Linked DNA regions of Desulfobacula toluolica Tol2. Each later gene encodes a partner of the first gene's protein in a complex. Links are inferred from orthologs where the notes say so. Each region holds a gene or a part of one and is shown on either strand. Other genes may lie near its edges.

Region 1 (4,228 bases):
GCGTTGTAATGAACAATAAGGATTACTGCTTACGGGACTGCAACCAGTTTCCCTGCGAAAATTATCTGCAAAATCCCTATCCCTTTTCCGGGGCATACCTGCAGATGCAAAAAAGAAGACGAGAACACCCTCTGCTATCAACAGACCCTTTGGGAAATCAGGTGCAAATACCTGAAGAATATTGGGATGAGGTTCTAAAAAGGGATCTTAACCTTGTCTGCTCCTATTCTCTGGCACAAACCGATTGCCAAGGGAATCTTGTTTTTCAGTTTTTGAATGAAAAAATAGTTCTGGACCTAAAAAACAAAGAGATTAAAAAAAGGACGGAACAAGAAGATATACCCATTGACTGTGAATTGCTCGGGCTGATTTCGCTCACATACTTTAAAACAGTTGACAGACTTTATCCTCTTGGAAAAACCATGATTTCATCCAAGGATATGAAACAGGGCCTCTATTTTACGGGGAAAAACAGGTTAAAAAAAGAGCCTGTCCTGAGAAAATTCAAAGATGATCATGAAGAGTTTATCCAAAGCGCTGCAAAATTAGGCGGCAAACCCATGGATATGGCTGATGCCGCCTGTGTGCTTTACCCCTTTCCCAGGGTTCCTGTATATTATCTGTTATGGAATTCCAGTGATCAGTATGAATCCTGCATTTCAATACTGTTTGACAGATCCATTGAAGCTGTTTTTCCCCCGCCGATCATCTGGGGGCTTGTCAACCTTGTGAATTCATATCTATTAACTTGTTAACGCTTTTGCGACTTAAGCTTCATCCTGTTTAAGCCGCACCGTATTTTTCAAGATAAGCATCAATTTTTGCAAGCATGCCGTCATCAAGAACAACCCGGCCATTTATTTTTTTATTGTGCAGGTATGCTTTTATATCTGCAATGGTGACAATGGAATATATGGGAATACCGAGGATTTCTTCAACTTCCTTTAATGCGTTTTTATCGGTTTTACCTTTTTCCTGGCGGTTGACACTGATAACAATACCGCTGACTTTTGGCGCATTACAGGATTTAAGGATTTCAAGAGATTCCCTGATGGCCTTACCCGATGTGATCACATCATCCACTAAAATCAGCCGGGTGTCTGCCGTCAGGGGCATGCCCACCACAAGGCTTTTGTCCGCATAGGTTTTGGCTTCTTTTCGATTAAACACATACCCTTTGTCCATGCCCATGTCACAAAGTGCCTGGGCTGCTGAAATGCACAAAGGAATCCCTTTGTAAGCCGGCCCGTAAACGCCGTCAAAACTGTCTGAGAAATGTTCCATTACGGCTTTGGCATAAAAAGCACCCAGCTTTTTAATTTTCATGCCCGTGTCAAACATGCCGGTATTGATAAAATAAGGGGCCAGCCTGCCGCTCTTTAATTCAAATTCGCCAAATTTCAAGGCATCGCAGTCGACTAAAAATTCAATAAATTCTTCTTTGTATGTCATTCAAATATCCTTTTAACATCATTTTTTATAAAAAAGTCCTGGCAAATCCAATCGTGACTTTAATTATTTGTTGTGGGCAAACCCGGATGAAAGAGCAAGCCTGCCCATGGCAGTTATTTGCATCGCCAGGAAAAATATTGGGAAAGCTCAACATCCTTACCGGATTTTAACAGGGCTTTGGTGTTAAAGTCATTCATTTCACGCAATTCGCCGGAACCAAATACCGGCCCGTCTTTGCACACAAGCTGTTTTCCGCAGACACAGGCACCGCACACCCCGAACCCGCATCTCATGTACCGTTCCAAAGAGACCTGACAGGGGATGTGGTGAGTTTCGCAGAGATTAAAAATATGGTACATCATGATTTCAGGCCCGCAGGTATAGACCATGTCAAATTGCCTGCCGGATGCTATTTCTTTTTCAAGAAGATCCGTAACAAGGCCTTTTTGACCAAAACTGCCGTCATCCGTGCAAAATTGCCGCTGGGTATCAAACCTGTCCGGGTAAAGGATATACTCTTTTGATCTTGCGCCATGGATAACGGTTGTATTTTTATTCAGCATTTCCACCAGCGGGGCCAACGGTGCCATACCGCAGCCGCCGGCCACAACGGCCACGGTGTGATCAGGTTGAATATCAAACCCGTTTCCAAAAGGCCCCCTTATGCCTACAAGGTCTCCTTTGTTCAAAGAAACGGCTTTTTGGGAAAAAATTCCCTTGGCCTCAATGGTAATGGCAAACCTGTCTTTTGAATGAAAACAAATGGTATAGGGTTTTTCATCAACACCCGGAATCCAGACCATGATAAACTGGCCGGGTTTAAATGGCATGGCATAATTAAAAAAAAGTGTGGCAAAGGCCGGGCCTTCAATGCGTTTTTCATCCACCCTGAGCATGATATGTTTCTGATCGGTAATCGTGTTCATCATCATTTTTCCTTATGGGCTGCCCCTTTTATGTCCTCTATGCTTAAGTTCCGGTTTGAAAGCCAGGCGTTCATTTCATCCGTGACCTTTTGAAACACGTCAATTCCCCTGTACCGGACAGCGCTTCCGATTCCCACAAGGCTTGCTCCTGCCATAATGATCTCAATTGCATCTTCTCCCGTGGTGATGCCGCCAAGCCCGATGATGGGAATGTTCACAGCCTTGTAGATATCAAATACACACCTGACGGCAATGGGCTTTATCATGGGCCCGGACAGCCCGCCCTTCTTAAAGGCAAGCACCGGCATTGCCGATTCAATATCAATAACCATTCCCGGACCCACGGTGTTGATGGCGCAGATCGCATCCGCCCCTGCATTTTCACAGGCTTTGGCAATGTCCCCGATATCCTGGGCCTGGGGGGTCAATTTCACAATAAGGGGAACATTAATAACCTTTTTGACGGCAGACACCACTTCCTGGGAAGATTGACGGTTAATGCCGAATATCATGCCGTGCTTTTCAGAATTGGGGCAGGATATATTGATTTCGATAAAATCCGGTTTTTTTGCGGACACAAATTCCGCCACCATCTGATATTCTTTGACAGAACCACCATAAACACTTGCAATCACTGGAAAATCACGCTTGTCAAGATCCTGCCATTCATTTTCCATATTCAAATATCCAGGAGACGGCAGTCCCACAGCATTTATCATACCCTGGCCCAGATCAATCACCGTTGGATTTTTATGCCCGTCCCTGGGCGCAGGACCGATGGATTTCATGGTCACAAGACCGCAGCCGTTTTCATGGACTCTTTCAAGGATCTCCTTGCTGTTCCCAAGAACCCCTGAAGCCAGAACCATATGATTTTTTAATGTTTTTCCAAGAAACTGGATTGTCATTTATACACATCCGTTTTTAAAAATTAATTTTTGTTGAGCCTTATTAGCATACTATGACAATCTGAAACAATGAAGATTTAAAAAATTTCATGCTCCTGTGTGTCAGGGTATCACCTCAACTCCAAGCTTGTTCCAAAACTCACTTTAATTTATCATATACCTCTTGGCGATTTTTTCAAATGACGCCACCTGGTCAGACTCCCACGTCAAATCCTTTACCAGCTCTTTTGCCATGATTGACGCAACAATAGGGGCAACCCTGATGCTGATCTTTGCATCCAGAATAAGCGCCCGGAGCCGTCGTGCCAACACATCGGTTACGGTTCGCGCCATTTCATTGCGAACCGCCCAGACAATTTCAACCCGCCTGTAGGGCAATTGCGGATGAAGCAAAAAATCCAATTCAGGATCTTTTTTGATCAGTTGCCGCATCGCATCTGCATCTGTCCCGTATATTGAAAAAGCCTGATCATGAATTGCTTGCCCGGGCCGTCCGTGAAGCTCAAGTGTATCTGTGCAGGACTTTTTGAGGTCTAATCCCCCAACCCTGGCGGCCATGGTAACCGCATCTTCACCCATTTTCCGGTATGTGGTCCATTTTCCGCCGGCAACGGTAACCAGCCCTGAAGCTGATACCAGAACCCTGTGATCCCGTGAAAGAGAAGCGGTCACATTATGTCCCCGGGAGTTGATAAGCGGACGGATACCGGCAAAAACACTTTTGACGTCAGCGCGGGAGGGATGCCCGGTGAGATATCTTCCCGCGTGGGAAAGCAAAAATTCCACCTCCTCCGGAAAAGGCTGAGGTTCGACTTGAGGACCGGCAACCGGTGTGTCCGTTGTCCCTATAATTACCCGGTCATGCCAGGGTACGGCAAACAGCAACCGGCCATCGTCGGTATGAGGAACCATGATTGCCGAGCTTCCCGGAAGAAATCCCTT
Region 2 (3,667 bases), 3.0 Mb from region 1 along the record:
ATATATCATGGAAATGATCAGCATACATAAAACCAACCTGGCAGAAGCCATGGCCAAAGCCCAGAAGACCTATACCCTTGCAGGCCCGGTAGCAACCCTGCACGGCTATACTTTCAGAGAGCTTGAAAAAGGCGAACCCCCGGATTTTAACTATACCCATACCTATTTATCCCCAAAGGCAGTTGTTTTTCCCCAATCCGAACTTTTGTTCCATTTCAAAGGAACAAGCATGGGGAATATACCTGCCGGTCTGTCCCAGCCGCCCATAAATTCCCCTTCCAGGGCGGCTGTGGGCATCCGGCCCTATGACGCCAAAGCTATCAGGATGCTGGCGTACAATTTTGACACCACTGAATTTCAAGACCCCTATTTTATGAACCATTATAAAAACCTGACCCTTGTGGGGCTGGCTGAAAAAAATCCAGACCCTGCCAATTTCAGCACCAGCTGTGGAACAGGCCCTTTTGATGAAACGTATCTGGATATTTTGCTGGTGGATACAGGAGATGAGTTTACAGGAAAAATCCTTACCCCAAAAGGCAAAGCCTTTGCCGATACCGCCGGTTTCACACCGGCAGATCCGGGCATGGCTGAAACAATCAATGCATTAAAACACGAGGCTGAGGCAAAGATTGCATCCAATCCGGCCTTTTTACCCCAAAAAGTCATGGAAAATTTAAAAACCATTGCAAACTTAGAAACCCTGGACCTGTACAATGCACCGATATGGGAAGATCTGGCCTTTGGTTGCATCAACTGCAGCACCTGCACCTTTGTCTGCCCGACCTGCTGGTGCTTTGACATTCAAGATGAGACAGACGGTCAAGAAGGTGTCCGCATCAAACTGTGGGATTCGTGCATGTCCGATCTTTATTCAACCCATGCTTCAGGCCACAATCCAAGGGAAAAGGGGTGGCAGCGCTTTAGAAACCGATTCATGCACAAACTCAAATATTTTCCCGACAAATACGGCCATGGAGTTATGTGCGTGGGATGTGGCAGGTGTATCAGTTCCTGCCCTGCCGGTATTGACATCAGAACCATAAGTCAAACCCTGAACCAGCTGGAGGCGGTCAAGTGAAAAATCCATACAAACCTTTTCCGGTAAAAATAGAAGACATTAAAACAGAAACCCATGACAGGTCCCTGAAAACTTTTACTTTTATCTTTGATCACAAAGAAGATGAAAACGCCTTTTCCTATACACCCGGTCAGTTTGCCATGCTGTCCATCCCCTGTGTGGGAGAAATCCCCATCGGCATTGCCTCGGCTCCCTGCGAACAAGGTGCAGTAAAATTCACCGTGTTTAAGACCGGAAAGGTAACCTCTTTTTTGCACAACATGAAAAAAGGGGATGAGATGGGCATTCGTGGTCCCTTTGGCAATGGGTTTCCCTTAAAAGAGATGAAAGACAAAAACCTGCTTATCATCGGCGGAGGCTTTGCTTTCACCACGCTGAGATCCTTGATAAAAACCCTGCTTCAACCCGGTGTACGCAAAGATTTCAATCAGATTGACGTGGTCTATGGAGCAAGAAATCCTGGCATGCTGCTTTACAGGGAGGAGCTTGCGGACTGGAACAAAAGAGATGATATTCACATGCATATCACAGTGGACACAACAGATGATGAAAACTGGCCGTACCATACCGGTTTTGTCCCGACGGTTGTGCAAGAATGTGTTCCGAGAAATGACAATAACACCATGGCCATAGTCTGCGGCCCGCCGGTCATGATCAAATTCACCCGACCGGTTCTCACAGACCTTGATTACAGTGATGAGGAGATTCTCATGAGTCTTGAAAACAGGATGAAATGCGGAATCGGCATGTGCGGCAGGTGCAACATCGGCAAAGAACTGGTGTGCAAGGACGGCCCTGTTTTCACACTTGAAGAACTCAACCGGACACCCGGAGAATTTTAATCCAATTGAACAGACAAACAAACAAAATTAAAGGTCTGTTTGCCCTTTTAACAAATCAAAGGAGATACTCGATATGATCACAGTCAGCAAATCAGCACAAGAACAGGTAAGTGCATATTTCAAAAACAACCAACAAGATCCCCAGCCGATAAGAATTTTTGTTACAAGCACCTGCAGCGGCCAATCGCTTTCCATGGCCCTGGATAAGGTAACCCCGGAAGATTCGGTTTTCACACATGAAGGGGTGGATTACATAATGGAAACATCGCTTCTGGAACAGGCCAAACCGGTTGAAGTAGAGTATACGGGAACAGGCTTTAACATTACTTCAAAACTTGAATTAGCCGGTGGCTGCGGATCTTGCGGCAGCAGCGGCTCCTGCTGCGAATAAACCGTAAAAGGGGAAAAAATCATGATCGCAAATATACGGGTACATTCAAAAGTGGAAAAAGCCATACAACAGATGGCAAATCAGGACAATGCCCCGAAAATAGCCGCCTTAAGAGCCCAAAAAATTATCGATACCCTGATCAAAGGCTGCCGTATCTCCCATGTTGGAAAATTTTCCAGGAAAAAGGATCTGCGGATAAAAAACGTGTTCAAATTCAACCTTGGAAAAGGGTATCGGCTGGTAAGCATCAAAGAGCAGGATATCTTGTATATTCTGTTTATCGGTGACCATGACCAGTGCGATCGGTGGCTTGACACATACAGAAAAAAAAGGCCCCATAAAATACCTATTCCCTTAAACATATATGGTGTTTCAAGTCTGAATAAAAACAACCCCAAAAAACTTGATTACCAGGATATAAAACATGATGACGCAAAATATTTACCTGAAATCACACAAGAAGATCTTCGAAAAGTATTCTGCGGCATTGTAAGTAATTCCTGATTCTGAATACGATAAAAAAATCAAATCCAGGCATTGGCAACACAATGCCTGGTATCGTACCCCAATCAATTTAAAAAATGGTGAACTATGGAAAACATATCAGTTAAAAAAAATTTTGGCGACGTAATGGTCGTTGGCGGAGGAATCAGCGGGATTCAGGCATCTCTTGATCTTGCCACTTCAGGATATAAAGTGTATCTGGTTGAAAAGTCACCCACCATCGGCGGCAAGATGGCCCAGTTAGACAAAACCTTTCCCACCAATGACTGCTCCATGTGCATTGAATCTCCCAAGTTCCTTGAATGCAAACGCCATCCCAACATAGAAATCATGACCTTGACTGAAATTAAAAATGTTGAGGGAAATGCAGGAGATTTTAAGATAACACTGATCAAAAAACCCAGATACGTTGATGAGGAAAAATGCACTGGTTGCACAAGTTGTACGGAATATTGTCCAATTGAAGTTTCAGACCCTTTTAATCAGAACATATCGAAAAACAAAGCTGTTCATATGTTCTTTGCACAGGCAATTCCCCTTACTCCTTATATAGATGAAAAATGTGTTTACCTTGACGGTGAACGGTGTACCATCTGCCTTGGAATCTGTAAAAATGACGCCCTGGATTTTAACCAGGCACCTGAGACCATAGAAGTCCATACAGGAGCCATCGTTCTGGCCTTGGGCATTGAGCCTTTTGACCCCATGCTCAAAAACGATTACGGATATGGAATAATGCAGAATGTAGTAACCAGCCTTGACTATGAGCGGCTGTTATGCGCCACAGGGCCTTATGAAGGAGAAATCCTGCGCGCTTCCGACAAAAAACATCCCCACAAAATTGCCTGG

What was found. The genes of interacting proteins can lie anywhere in the genome.
Region 2: the proteins of TOL2_RS01635 (region 1) and TOL2_RS15420 are in contact, whole or in part, in a crystal structure (PDB 5UE9), measured with the Lactococcus lactis proteins. The link is inferred for Desulfobacula toluolica Tol2 from one-to-one orthologs. Residues at the interface, in WP_025017116.1 of Lactococcus lactis: Gly25, Phe27, Phe29, Glu32, Tyr33, Lys35, Tyr36, Lys48, Phe56, Thr60, Pro61, Arg62, Val63, Ala64, Glu65, Thr66, Ala67, Ser68, Gly69, Met70, Ile74, Gln77, Pro223, Glu251, Phe274, Ala275, Pro277, Phe278; in WP_023189152.1 of Lactococcus lactis: Leu4, Gln5, Ala47, Ser48, Met49, Leu50, Leu51, Arg52, Arg53, Met95, Leu98, Arg223, Met224, Ala225, Cys226, Ile228, Gly229, Ala230, Cys231, Tyr232, Ala233, Val235, Glu236, His237, Asn243, His244, Ala245, Lys247, Glu250.

What each region holds. Positions count from the first base shown.
Region 1 is NC_018645.1:354,427-358,654, forward strand. What follows is about bases 1,334-4,228. They hold TOL2_RS01635 (dihydroorotate dehydrogenase), read right to left. Parts: upstream 3,287-4,228; coding sequence 2,381-3,286; downstream 1,334-2,380. Other genes in these bases: pyrE (orotate phosphoribosyltransferase), read right to left, coding at 1,334-1,452; TOL2_RS01630 (dihydroorotate dehydrogenase electron transfer subunit), read right to left, coding at 1,566-2,384; TOL2_RS01640 (glycerol-3-phosphate dehydrogenase/oxidase), read right to left, coding at 3,431-4,228. Also shown: TOL2_RS01620 (DUF3786 domain-containing protein), read left to right, coding at 1-755; more of pyrE, read right to left, coding at 784-1,333.
Region 2 is NC_018645.1:3,389,534-3,393,200, forward strand. Bases 1-3,000 are described here. They hold TOL2_RS15420 (FAD/NAD(P)-binding protein), read left to right. Parts: upstream 1-1,077; coding sequence 1,078-1,923; downstream 1,924-3,000. Other genes in these bases: TOL2_RS15415 (4Fe-4S dicluster domain-containing protein), read left to right, coding at 8-1,081; TOL2_RS15425 (IscA/HesB family protein), read left to right, coding at 1,997-2,314; TOL2_RS15430 (hypothetical protein), read left to right, coding at 2,336-2,818; TOL2_RS15435 (FAD-dependent oxidoreductase), read left to right, coding at 2,906-3,000. In the rest of the region: more of TOL2_RS15435, read left to right, coding at 3,001-3,667.